4 regions of the Streptomyces sp. SID14515 genome follow, and region 2 is predicted to be linked to each of the others. Evidence: riboswitches for the same ligand, from Rfam matches in the RefSeq annotation. Region 2 holds a riboswitch; each other region holds the start of a gene.
What was found. A riboswitch is a leader RNA that binds a small molecule or an ion and turns the genes downstream of it on or off. The one in region 2 is predicted to bind cyclic di-AMP.
Positions count from the first base shown of each region.

Region 1: it holds a riboswitch for cyclic di-AMP, as region 2 does, so the genes downstream of both, G3I54_RS03830 (transglycosylase SLT domain-containing protein) here and G3I54_RS08465 (C40 family peptidase) in region 2, are expected to answer to the same signal.
Region 3: it holds a riboswitch for cyclic di-AMP, as region 2 does, so the genes downstream of both, G3I54_RS11185 (M23 family metallopeptidase) here and G3I54_RS08465 (C40 family peptidase) in region 2, are expected to answer to the same signal.
Region 4: it holds a riboswitch for cyclic di-AMP, as region 2 does, so the genes downstream of both, G3I54_RS03305 (LysM peptidoglycan-binding domain-containing M23 family metallopeptidase) here and G3I54_RS08465 (C40 family peptidase) in region 2, are expected to answer to the same signal.

Region 1 is NZ_JAAGMH010000021.1:58,030-61,218, reverse strand. Features, by position in the region: gene G3I54_RS03835 (GMC oxidoreductase) at 1-970, opposite strand, end outside; gene G3I54_RS03830 (transglycosylase SLT domain-containing protein) at 1,127-1,960, opposite strand; cyclic di-AMP (ydaO/yuaA leader) riboswitch at 1,966-2,153, opposite strand; gene G3I54_RS03825 (FAD-dependent oxidoreductase) at 2,605-3,189, shown strand, end outside.
Region 2 is NZ_JAAGMH010000043.1:23,086-26,274, reverse strand. Features, by position in the region: gene pcrA (DNA helicase PcrA) at 1-823, opposite strand, end outside; cyclic di-AMP (ydaO/yuaA leader) riboswitch at 1,081-1,246, shown strand; gene G3I54_RS08465 (C40 family peptidase) at 1,245-2,438, shown strand; gene G3I54_RS08460 (hypothetical protein) at 2,500-2,853, opposite strand; gene G3I54_RS08455 (NlpC/P60 family protein) at 3,057-3,189, shown strand, end outside.
Region 3 is NZ_JAAGMH010000059.1:47,282-50,470, forward strand. Features, by position in the region: gene G3I54_RS11175 (MerR family transcriptional regulator) at 1-253, shown strand, start outside; gene G3I54_RS11180 (PP2C family protein-serine/threonine phosphatase) at 391-1,614, shown strand; cyclic di-AMP (ydaO/yuaA leader) riboswitch at 1,825-1,977, shown strand; gene G3I54_RS11185 (M23 family metallopeptidase) at 1,989-3,023, shown strand.
Region 4 is NZ_JAAGMH010000019.1:29,690-32,878, forward strand. Features, by position in the region: gene G3I54_RS03295 (XRE family transcriptional regulator) at 1-150, shown strand, start outside; gene G3I54_RS38835 (DUF6126 family protein) at 215-388, shown strand; gene G3I54_RS03300 (tyrosine-protein phosphatase) at 408-1,220, opposite strand; cyclic di-AMP (ydaO/yuaA leader) riboswitch at 1,664-1,824, shown strand; gene G3I54_RS03305 (LysM peptidoglycan-binding domain-containing M23 family metallopeptidase) at 1,828-2,784, shown strand; gene G3I54_RS03310 (SGNH/GDSL hydrolase family protein) at 2,946-3,189, shown strand, end outside.

The DNA.
Region 1 (3,189 bases), on a different contig from region 2:
CGGTCTTGGTCACGGCGGTCCGGCCGCCGGTGTCCAGCTGGTCGATGAGCACGGTGTAGCCGCCGCCGGGGGCCGGGGTGACCGTGGTGACCTTGTGGAGCGGGGAGATGGTGACCCGGCCGGTGGCCCTGATCCGGTCGATGTAGGTCTTCTGGAGCGACTTCTTGCCGTAGTTGTTGCCGTAGAGGATCTCCGCGTCCAGGGCCGACTTCGGTACGGTTCCGGCCGCCTCCTGCTTCATGTAGTCCCAGTCGTACACGGCGGGCACGAAGAGGAACGGGAAGCCGGAGCGCTGCGCGTGTTTTCGGCCGACCCGGGCGTACTGGTAGCAGTCGACGGTGTCGAACCAGGCGGGATCGATGGTGGTGACGCCGAGCCCGCTGTTGGCGCGCGGGTAGTAGGTGCTGTACATCTCCTCGGCGTTCACCGTCGGGAGGATGGCGCCGAAGTTCTCCCGGCGCGGGGTGACGGCCATGCCGCCGTTGACCAGGGATCCACCCCCGACGCCGCGGCCCTGGTAGACCGTGATGCCGCCGAACTCCTCGGCGTCCAGGATGCCGGTGTAGCGGTTGACGTCCTTGTCGATGGGGAAGCCGAGGAAGTTGCTCAGCGGCTGCTTGGTCCGGGTCCGCAGCCAGAAGGAGCGGTCGTCCGGTTTGGTGGTGTTGGCGAAGATCTTTCCGTCCGCGCCCGGGGTGTCCCAGGCCATGCCCATCTCGACCATGTGGACGTCCGTGCCGGCCTGGGCGAGCCGGAGGGCGGCGACGGAGCCGCCGTATCCGGTGCCGATGACCAGGACGGGCACATGGGCCCCGGAGCCGATCGGCGCTGCTGCCGCCCGTGCGCTCGCCCAGGCCGGTGCGGTGGTCCCGGCAAGCGCCGCGACCCCCAGAAGAGAACCTGTTCCAGTGATGAATCTTCGACGCGAGACGCCCTTGGTCCCGCCATCCTGCTTGGTAGTGTCACTCATGTGACATCCCTCACTCTCGACAGAGTGCAACAGGTTCTACTGTCGATCGCGTGGTAAGTCACTAGAAACTTGGGGGTAACTTCACGGCGCCGTCCGGCATGACGGAGGGGCCCCGGACCATGCAGTCCGGGGCCCCTCGGGTTCGGGCGCGGAGGATCAGTAGGCGCCGAAGACGTTGTCGATCGAGCCGTAGCGGTCCGCGGCGTAGTTGCACGCGGCCGTGATGTTGGCGACCGGGTCATAGCTGTCGGTCGAGGTGCCGGGCACGTGGTAGGCCTGGAAGGTCGGGTCGATGACCTGGAGCAGGCCCTTGGACGGGGTGCCCTTGACCGCGTTGGAGTCCCAGTTGTTGATCGCGGCGGGGTTGCCCGAGGACTCGCGCATGATGTTGCGGTGGATGCCCTCGTAGGTGCCGGGGATGCCGTGCTCGGCCATGACCGCGAGCGATTCCTTGATCCAGCCGTCGAGGTCATCGGTGTATGCGACGGCCTTCTCGGCGGCCGGAGCGGCCTTCGCCACCGGGGCGATGTTCGTACGCTCCGAACGGTCGGCACGGTCCGCCGACGCACCGCGCGCGGTGGCGGCGGAAGCCTTGGAGGACTTGGCGTCCGACGGGGCGGCGGCCTTGTTTCCGAGCGTCAGCTTGATACCCGGGTGAATAAGGTCGGGATTCTCTCCGACGATCTTCCGGTTGCCTTCGTACAGCTTCTGCCAGCCGCCGCTGACGGAATGCTCTCGGGCGATCTTGGAAAGCGTTTCGCCGGCCACCACGGAATGCTGGGCGGGCGCGGCCTTCACGGCGGAATTCGCCTGGGCGACCACCGCGGCGGGGGCCACGGCCTGCGGTGCGGCGGTGGGGGCGGGGGCCGCGAAGGCGCTGGTGGCGCCGATCACGGGGAGCGCGAGAACGGCTCCGCCGGTGGTCACGGCGGCGAGGCCACGACGCAGCGAGGTGGACTGGGGACGGCGGTGCTTACCCTGTGCGGGCATGGGGGATTTCCTCTCCGGCGCCTGCGAGGTGAGCTGTCGGGTTCAGACGGGAGATGTCTGGCCGCACGATCGTGCGACTTCACCCCAAGCCGTTCCGGTTACGGTTCGGCGACTTACCTGGGTCCCCCGCTCCTGCCGTACGTGAGTGGGTTTCGGATTCCCGGACGGCGGCAGGATTCGGCGTTCCATCCGGATTGACGGTGACCGTAGGCGAGAAACGCGGGACAGAACAAGCCCCGCATTCCGGATTCCCTTTTCCACGCAAGATCGAATGGCGGAATTCCCGGATCGGCCCGCACCGTCACGGCGTCAACTTTCTTCGCACAGAAGGGAACCGATGCCTCCGGTTCTGCGTCCGCGCCCTCGGACGTGACGCTCACCACTCGCTCGCGGTGATGGCGAAAACAGGCCCAGGCAAATGCATCAAAAGGCCTGGAAATCCCTTTACGGATAGACGGAGCAAAAGAACCAAATCGACCATATGGGCATAACGAAACGGGCCAATCGGACACTCTGGGTGGGGGTGACCGAAGGGCCCGCGGGGCGATCGCTTACGGTGTGGGGTGGAGACTAGTAAGCCAACCCTTACCTCCGACGTACGCTGTACCTGCCCGCGTTCGCCCGCCCCGAAGGATCACCACGCCATGACACGCCCCGTCCGCGTCGCCATTGTCGGAGCCGGCCCCGCCGGTATCTATGCTGCGGACGCGCTGCTCAAATCCGAGGTCTGCCAGGACCCGGGGGTCTCGATCGACCTCTTCGAGCGCATGCCCGCGCCCTTCGGCCTGATCCGTTACGGCGTGGCCCCCGACCACCCGCGCATCAAGGGCATCGTCAAGGCCCTGCACCAGGTGCTGGACAAGCCCCAGATCCGGCTCTTCGGCAACGTCAGCTACCCGCACGACATCGGCCTGGACGACCTGCGGTCGTTCTACGACGCGGTGATCTTCTCCACCGGCGCCGAGGCCGACCGGGCGCTCGACATCCCCGGCATCCAGCTGGACGGTTCCTACGGCGCCGCCGAGTTCGTCTCCTGGTACGACGGGCACCCCGAGGTCCCGCGCACCTGGCCGCTGACCGCGGAGAAGGTCGCGGTGCTCGGCGTCGGGAACGTGGCCCTGGACGTGGCCCGTGTCCTGGCCAAGACGGCGGACGAGCTGCTGCCCACCGAGATCCCGGACAACGTGTACCAGGGCCTCAAGCAGAACAAGGCGCTGGAGGTGCATGTG
Region 2 (3,189 bases):
AGCGGCGGCGGTAGTGCTCGGCGACGTCCGGGAAGGCCTGGAGGAGGTGGACCGTCGTCATGATGATGTCGTCGAAGTCCAGGGCGTTGGCCTCGCGCAGGCGGGCCTGGTAGAGCGCGTACGCCTGGGCGAGGGTCTTCTCGAACCCGTCCGCCGCCTGTCCGGCGAAGGTCTCCTCGTCGATGAGCTCGTTCTTGAGGTTGGAGACCTTGGCGGTGAAGGACTTCGGCGGATAGCGCTTGGGGTCCAGGTCGAGGTCACGGCAGACCAGGGCCATCAGGCGCTTGGAGTCGGCGGCGTCGTAGATCGAGAACGACGAGGTGAAGCCGAGCTTCTTCGACTCGCGGCGCAGGATGCGGACGCACGCGCTGTGGAAGGTCATGACCCACATGGCGTTGGCGCGCGGGCCCACCAGCTGCTCGACGCGCTCCTTCATCTCGCCCGCGGCCTTGTTGGTGAAGGTGATCGCGAGGATCTGCCCGGGGTGCGTGCCGCGCTCGGCCAGCAGATGGGCGATGCGGTGGGTGAGCACCCGGGTCTTGCCGGAGCCGGCCCCGGCGACGATGAGCAGCGGGGATCCGGCGTGCACGACGGCGGCGCGCTGCTCGGTGTTCAGCCCGTCGAGCAGCGCGGCGGAGTCGATCACCGGGCGCGGGTGACCGTCCCGGTAGTACCCGTCCCGGGGAGGCGGGGGCGCGTCGTAGACGCCCTCGAAGAGTCCCTCCGGCACCGCTTCGGGCGCGTGGTCCTCGGGGGGCGGCGGGGGGCCGTCCTCCGCGGGCTGGAGGCCGGTCAGGAAACTGTCGTCAAAGAGGCTGCTCATCGCCTACTGAGTCTAGGCGGCCGGACTGACAACCTTCCGCCGAAGCCGGGAAGCGACGGTTTCGGCTCTACGCACGGAGAGCGGACGTCGACGTTCCGTGAAGGAGTGCCCGGTCGGAGGGGGTGCGGAGCCCTCGATCCGAAAAGGTCACGAAAATGTATCGGGCATATCGCTCATCGTGCTTCCCAGCGGTGCCACGGGTTGGCTAGCGTGCTCGGTCAGGTGATCCGTACCTCCCTGAGGCGAACCGCGCCTAACGGACACCTCTGCCGAATCCGTCCTGCCCTCCAGGCAGTTCGGAACCGGGGACCCACACGCAGAACCGGGGTGAATCGGTCCGTGACCTCGATCCGGACCGTAGGACAGCCTTCCGTTCCGTCCGAACCCGACAGCTAACCCGGTAGGCGGTCCACGGAAGGAGATGCCGGTCTTGGCATCGCATCGCAAGCCGCGCACGAAGGTGCGCACCACCACTCCCGCCGTCGGGCTGACGACGGCCGCGCTGGCCTCCGTGACGTTGCTCTCCACGCAGAGCGCCACGGCCGCGCCCGCGGAGCCGAAGCCCGCCATCGAGGAAGTGCAGAAGAAGGTCGACGCCCTGTACCGGCAGGCGGGCACCGCGACCCAGGAGTACAACCGGGCCAAGGCCGCCTCCGCCACGCAGCAGAAGAAGGTCGACACGCTGCTCTCCGACGTGGCGAAGCGGACCGAGAAGATCAACGAGGCGCGCCGGGCGCTGGGCTCCTACGCGGCGGCGCAGTACCGCAGCGGCGGCATCGCGCCCACGGCGACGTTCTTCCTGGCGGACGACCCGCAGGGGTACTTCGACCAGAGCCGGCTGATGGACCGGGCGACGGAGCGGCAGCAGAAGGCCGTCACCGATTTCCGTACGCAGCAGGCCTCGGCGGCGAAGAAGCGCGCGGAGGCGGTGAAGAGCCTGGAGACCCTCACCGAGACGCAGGCCACGCTCGCCTCCAGCAAGAAGGACGTGCAGACCAAGCTCACCGAGGCCCGTGGGCTGCTGTCCCGGCTGACCGCCGAGGAGAAGGCGCGGCTGGCGGAGCTGGAGCGCAAGAAGGAGGCCGAGGCCAAGGAGAAGGCGGCGAAGCTGGCCGCCCGGCAGGCCGCCGAGGCGAAGGAGAAGGCCGAGGCGGAGGAGAAGGCCCGCGAGGAGGCCGCGAAGGAGTCGGGCGGTTCGGGCACGGGCTCCGGTTCCGGTACGGGCACGGGTTCGGGCTCCGGATCCGGTACGGGCAGCGGTTACGCCGCCAAGGCGGAGAAGGTGCTGGACTTCGCCCGCGCCCAGATCGGGAAGCCGTACGTCTGGGGCGCGTCGGGCCCCTCCTCGTACGACTGCTCGGGGCTGACGCAGGCGGCGTGGCGGGAGGCGGGCGTGACCCTGCCGCGGACCACCTGGGATCAGGTGAAGGTCGGGACCCGGGTCGCCACGTCCGACCTGCGGCCGGGGGACCTGGTCTTCTTCTACGACGACATCAGCCATGTCGGCATCTACAAGGGCGACGGCATGATGATCCACGCCCCGAAGCCGGGTGCGAACGTGCGCGAGGAGTCGATCTACTACATGCCGATCTACGGGAGCGTCCGCCCGGCGTAGTACGGGTACGGGCCGGGGGGCGGCTCTTCGGCGGCCGCCCCCGGAAGGCCGTGGTCCGGCCTCAGGTCCAGACGGTGGCGATGAAGATGTTGGCGACCGTCAGCCCGCCGACCGCCCCGAACGCGCCCTCGTCGACCGTCTCGTCGTCCCGCTTGACGTAGACCAGGGCGAGGATCACGACCAGCAGCGCCAGCTTGATGCCGATCTTGACGTTGTTCACGGTCTGGTCGTCGGCCTGGTTGAGGCCGACGAGGGCGATGCCGGTGACGAGCATGGTCAGCGCACCGTGGAGCATGGCCGGGCCGAAGCGGGCGGTGCCCTCACCCATGGCCTTCATCTGCGTCAGGAAGCCGCCCAGCAGGGAGGCGATGCCGATGATGTGCAGGGCGACGAAGACATTGATGAGTACGTCCATGGCTCCGGAGCCTAGCCATGGCCAAAGTTTTACCTTTCAGTGAGGCAAGCCTTCATTGATCGCTTCGATCATCAGCGATCGGCGAAACGTCACATCAGGGCAATAGCTGTCATGGTGACCCTTTTCCGCGCACCCGGATTAGCGTCCTTCACGGACCCGCCGGTATCCCCCGGCGGTCGGCCGACAGGAAGGATGCCGCCCCCGTGGCAGCGCACCGCAGGTCAGCTCACCGAAAACCCAAGCAGCGCCCGTTCACCGGCCCTGCTGCCCGCACCGCCGCCACCCTGGCGCTCGCCGGGGCCGCCACCGCCGTCTCGGTCAGCGGGGCCGGCGCGG
Region 3 (3,189 bases), on a different contig from region 2:
CGCGCGTGACTGGGGGCGGGTCAGGGAGGCCGGGCTGGCCGCCGACGGGGCCGAGGCGCAGGAACTCGCGCGGCGGCACTGCGCGTGGCTGTCGTCGGCCGAGGAGCCCAGCCGTTCGTACGTGATCGGGCTCGGTGAGATGTATGTCGCCGATCCCCGCTTCGGAAAGAACTACGATCGCTACGGGGACGGCACCGCCGCCTTCGTACGGGACGCACTGACGGTCTACGCGGAACACCGGCTCTCCGACTGACCACGGGCCGGGACTCCGTTCGCTTCCCCCTATTCGGCCGATGCGGAGTCGCCGCTCGGCGCGGCTCCGGGAAGCCTGGACGGGGCGCGGTACCGTCCGCAGCCGTGGGTGGACCGGGCAGGAGTGCACAGGTGGGGATGGCCGAGAGACGGCGCAGCGGCACGGCGGGGAGCATGGACGCCGTGGGCCGTGCGGTGTTCGGGTCCCCGGAGAGCAACGTGACGCCCGGCAGCCGGGGGTCACGCCGGTTCGTCCGGATGCTGCCCGCCCTGCTGATCGTCGGCGGGCTGCTGTTCGACTCGCTGGCCCCGCCCAACTTCACCGCCGTCCCGCTGTTCGTGGCGGCCCCGCTGATCGCCGCGCCGTTCTTCTCGCTGTCCCGGACGATCCGCACCGGCATCGCGGCGATCCTCTCCGTCATCGCGATGCGGCTCTCCGACGGGACGTCCACCCAGGTGGTCCCCGTCATCGAGATGATCACCGTGCTCACCGCCTCGGTGCTCGCCCTCGTCATCAACGGGGTCGTACGGCGCAGCAACGAGCAGCTGGCCTCGGCCCGGGTGATCGCCGAGACCGCCATGCGGGCCGTGCTGCCGACGCCGGCCGAGCGGATCGGCGGGCTCCAGGTGGCCGCGCGGTACGAGGCGGCACAGGCGGACGAGTTCGTGGGCGGCGACCTGTTCGCCGTCGCGGACACCCCGTACGGCGTACGCGTGGTGGTCGGCGACGTGCGCGGCAAGGGGCTGGGCGCCGTCGAGGCGGTGGCGGTGATCATCGGGGCGTTCCGGGAGGCCGCCGAGCAGGAGCTCTCGCTGGAGGGTGTGGCGCAGCGGCTGGAGCGGGCGCTGGCCCGGGAGGGGACGCGGCGGTACGGGCTGGACGCCATGGAGGGGTTCATCACCGCCGTACTGGCCGAGATCCCGCCCGGCGCGGCCTCGCTGCGCATCGTGAACCGCGGTCACCCGGAGCCGATCCTGCTGCACGCGGACGGCGCCCTGGAGGTGCTGGCGCCCTCGGTGCCCGCGCTGCCGCTGGGGATGGACCTGGGGGTGTGGCCGGACCGGGCCGACGAGTGGGAGATGCCCGCCGGGGCGACGCTGCTCGCCTTCACGGACGGTCTGTCGGAGGCCAGGGACGCGAACGGGGTCTTCTACGATCCGGCGGCCCGGCTGCGCGGCCGGATCTTCCCGGGCCCCGAGGAGCTGTTGTCGGCGCTGACCGACGACGTACGGCTGCACACCGGGGGGCGGACCACGGACGACATGGCGCTGATCGCGGTCGGCCGGCCGGCGGAGGGGCAGCCCGTGCGCCGGACGACGGTGAAGATCGTGGGCCGGGGCGATGACACGGTGCGTAACTGAAGGACACCGCTCCGCATAACATTTGACACAACGTCAGAAAAAGGAGTGTGGCTGAGTCGCGGTCAAGTCGCCCGATTCCGCCCGCTTGTGACCCGTACATCCCCACCGCGTCCGTTAATGATCAACAGGAACAGCTTGGAATCGGGCCCGGGTGTCTATTAACGTTCGATAACGCAGCGCGGTCGTCCCAGTCGTCGTCAGAGACGGCACCGCGCGCGAGCGCCGAATTCCGCAAGGGAACCGGGGAACCACCTACATGGGGTGAATCGGACGCCTGCGTCTCGTGAGAGACGGAGGGGCCCGTAGGAGACCTTCCTGCTCCGAACCCGTCAGCTAACCCGGTAGGCGAGAAGGAAGGAAAGGAGTGCGCCCACGTGGCGTCCAACAAGCCTGCCCCTGAGGTCCCGTCACCCTTCAGTGCCGACACCTTCGGTGACGCGGAGCGGTCCTGGGAGGAGTGGAATCCCACCGAGGAGTCCATCCGTCCCGTGCGCGGCAGGCACCGCGTAGCCAAGCAGCGTGGTCTGGCCCGTAGCTCCACCGTCCTCGGGGTCGGCGTCATAGCGGCCGTCGGTGCGGGCGGCATGGCCACCGCGCAGGACAAGGCGCCGGTCTCCATCTCTCTTCCCGATTCGATCGCGGACAACCTCCCCGACGCCAAGTCCCTTCCCGGCGTCGGGTCCTTCATGTCGGACGACGCCGAGCCCGCCCCGGTCGCCGCGGCCGCGCCGCTCACCACCGCCGGCCTCACCACCGCCGAGGCCGAGGAGGGCACCGCCGACGCGGGCGAGGCCCTGCGCGCCCGGATCCTCCAGCAGGCCGAGCAGCAGCAGGCCAGCGCCGACGCCGAGGCCAAGGCCGCCGCCGAGAAGGCCGCGGCCGAGAAGGCGGCGCAGGAGGCCAAGAAGCAGCAGGACCAGGCCGAGGCCGAGGCCGCCGCGAAGAAGAAGGCCGAGGAGGAAGCGGCCGCGAAGAAGAAGGAGGCCGAGCGTCTCGCGAAGCTCGCCGCCAGCTTCTCCCTGCCCACCTCCTCGTACACGATCACCTCGACCTACGGTCAGTCCGGCGCCCTGTGGTCCTCGGGCCAGCACACCGGTCTGGACTTCGCCGGGTCGGCCGGTACGCCGATCAAGGCCGTGCACGGCGGCACGATCACGTCGGCCGGCTGGGCCGGTTCGTACGGCTACCGCACGGTGCTCCAGCTCGATGACGGCACGGAGATCTGGTACGCGCACCAGTCCTCGATCGACGTCTCGGTCGGCCAGAAGGTCACCACCGGCGAGACCATCGGCCGCATGGGCGCCACCGGCAACGTGACCGGTGTCCACCTCCACATGGAGGTCCGCACGGCGGGCGGTTCGGCGATGGACCCGATGGCCTGGCTGAACAGCAAGGGCCTCTCGGTCTGAGACCCCGGCATTTCGGTCCGGGGCCCGGGCCGTCCGGTCCGCGTCCCCGGCCCTCCGGCTGACGACGTACGTCCCTTCGTCGCCACCCCGCCCCGAAACCCCGGCAGCCCTGACGCACACCCCCCCCCGACGTCAGGGCTGCCGGTCTGTCCGGGGGCGGCCGGGC
Region 4 (3,189 bases), on a different contig from region 2:
GAACCCGGCGACAGCGCCCACTTCGACTCGCTCACCCCGCACCGGATCGCGGCCGTCGACCGCGGCGGTGCTGAGCTGCTCTTCGTCCACACCCTGCTGCAGAGTCCCGCCGCCGAGCTCTGCCTCGGCAACGCCCTCCACGCGCGCTGACCGGCCGTCCCCGCCGGCTCCATCCTTCGCTCCACCGGCCGCGAGGCCGACAGAGAGGACCGTCATGTCCGATTCCGAACACTACGACCCGCTGGGCCCCGGACGTCGCGCGAACGAGGACCCGCAGGAGAAGCGGATGCCGCGCGGCGTCATCATCCGGCTCTTCGCCTATCTGGTGGCGGGCCATGTCATCGCGGCCTTCCTCTACCTGCTCTTCGTGGTGGCCGGGAGCAAGTGACGGCCCGCCGGCGGACGGGTCAGTCCTGGTCGAGCAGGCGCTCGCGCAGCCGCTCCCGGGTGTCGGCGGAGATCTTCAGCCCCTCGGCCAGGTAGCGGTCCGTCGTGCCCCAGTTCTCCTCGATGGTCGCGAAGGCCGCCGCGAGATAGGCGGGCCGCGCCCCGAAGAGCGGGTCCAGCAGCTCCATCACCTCGGGCGACATGCCCGCGTCGGACGCGTCGGAGCGCTTCACGTTGTAGCGGCGGTGGAGGTCGTTGGACTTGAGGTAGTCCTCCTCGATCGCCTCCACCTCCACGCCGACCGCCAGCAGGGCGACCGCGATCGAGAGGCCGGCCCGGTCCTTGCCCGCCGCGCAGTGCATCAGGGCCGGGACGCTGTCCTCGGCCAGCGCGTGCAGCACCCGGCTGTGCTCGGCGGTGCGGTCCTCGATCGTCGCGCGGTACATCCGGATCATGCGGTCGACGCCCTTGCCGTTGGCGAGGACCGAGCGCAGCTGCTCGATGTTCCCGTCGCCCACCAGCCGCCAGAACTCCGCGCCGTCGGCCGGGTCCGAGAGCGGAATGCTGACATTGCGGACACCGGGCAGCTCGATGTCGTAACCGTCGAGGCGGTGGTCGGCGGAGTGGCGGAAGTCGAAGACCGTGTGCAGTCCGAGCCCGCCGAGGAAGGCCGCGTCCTCGGCGGTGGCGTGCGCCAGGTGGCCGCTGCGGTAGAGCCGCCCGAAGGCGGTGCGCCGCCCGTCCGTGGTGGGGAGCCCGCCCACGTCGCGGAAGTTGCGGACTCCGGTCAGCACGGTCTCTGTCGGCGGGACCTGCGGCACCTGCTGCGTCACGGTGGCTCCTGGGATCTCTGGCGTCGGCGCGGCTCGCCGGCGAGGGCGCTCCCGTGACGATACGACATCGATTCGACAGAAAATCATCACGGTCGCCACCCCGTCGCGGGGTGCCGTCGAGGCCGGGCTGACCCGGCGTCAGGAGCACTCTCGGCGGCATGTCCGTATTGGTGTATTTCGCAGAACATGCCCCGCTAATGGGGGAGATGGGATTCCGGAGGTGAGCGGGATCATATCCGTGACGGACCGTGGCGAGCGCGCCCGGGGGTATTCCCGTTGCCCGTACGGAAATCCAAGATCCGTAATCCACGGAGTGTGACGGGAAATCCGGGGCGATATCGAATCGATGATTCCGGCGCGCAACCGATGGCTTGTTCCGCTCGTCCTGACCGGTTTACGGTCGCCGCAATCCGGACGGACCGCCTAATCCTGCCGCCGCCCGGAATTCGCACCCACCCACTCACGTGTGGCAGGAGCGGGGGAACCAGGTAAGCCGCCGATCCGGAGTGATCCGGACCGGCTCGGGGTGAAGTCGCCGCAACGCGACCGGGCATCTCCAGCCCGAACCCGACAGCTCACCTCGCAGGCGCCGGAGAGGAACTTCCCCATGCCCGCAAAGGGTAAGCACCGTCGTCCGAAGTCCGGCCCGATCTCCCGCGGCGTCCTCGTCGCGGGGACCGGCGGCGCCGCACTCGCCCTGCCGCTCATCGGCGCCACCGTCGCGAGCGCCGCCGACCAGGCCGCTCCGGCCGCGAAGCCCGCCGCCGCCTCGGTCGCCGCCGCGCACACCGCCCCGTCGGCCGCCCCCGCCGCGTCGAAGACCGCCCCGAAGACGTACTCCGTCGTCTCCGGCGACTACCTGTCGAAGATCGCGGCCGAGCACCAGCTCAAGGGCGGGTGGGAGAAGCTGTACCAGGACAACCGCTCCACCGTCGGCGAGAACCCCAGCCTGATCCACCCGGGCATGAAGCTGACCCTCGGCGCCAAGGGCTCCGCCCCGGCCGAGAAGTCCGCCGCTCCCGAGGCCGCCCCGAAGAAGGCCGCTCCGGCCCCGAAGGCCGCGCCGAAGGAAGCCCCGAAGGGCGACACCATCTCCGCCGACGACTCCGAGGGCTCCGGCGACTCCGCGCAGACCGGCTCCTCCGAGGCCACCGGCTCCGGCTGGTCGGCCCCGCTGGCCAGCGCCAACGTCACCACCCAGTACCGCGCTTCGGGCGCCAGCTGGTCCAGCGGCTACCACACCGGATCGGACTTCCAGGCCGCCTCCGGCACCCCCGTCCTGGCCATCGGCCCGGGCACCGTCGTCTCGGCCGGCAACAGCGGCTCGTACGGCAACGAGGTCGTCATCCAGCACGAGGACGGCATGTACTCCCAGTACGCCCACCAGTCCTCGCTGAACGTCTCCGTCGGCCAGACCGTCACCGGCGGCCAGCAGATCGGCCTCTCCGGCTCCACCGGCAACTCCACCGGCCCGCACCTGCACTTCGAGGTCCGCACCGGCCCGAGCTACGGCTCGGACGTCGACCCGATCGCGTACCTGCGTCAGCACGGCGTCTCCGTCTGACCGAGCGCGACGAGAAGTATCCGAGGGGCGGTGCGCGGCGGCGCACCGCCCCTCTCTTTATTCCGGCTTTACCAAAACCTGACCGGGTGGTCTATCTCACCACCCGTCAACCCCGTATTACGGTCGCGTAGGTCACATCGAACGATGCAGGATAAGTGCTTGTGGCAGACGATTCGAGAAACAACCAGCAGCACATCATCGGGTCGTACGCGGCGATTGGCGACAGTTTCACCGAGGGCGTCGGCGACCCCGGCCCCGACGGGACCTTCGTAGGCTGGGCGGACCGCTTCGCGGTCCTCCTCGCCGACCGGCTCCCGGCCCCCGACGCGGAGGCCGGCCCCGAGGACTCCCCGCACGGGGACTTCCGCTACGCCAATCTCGCCGTACGAGGACGTCTCCTCGACC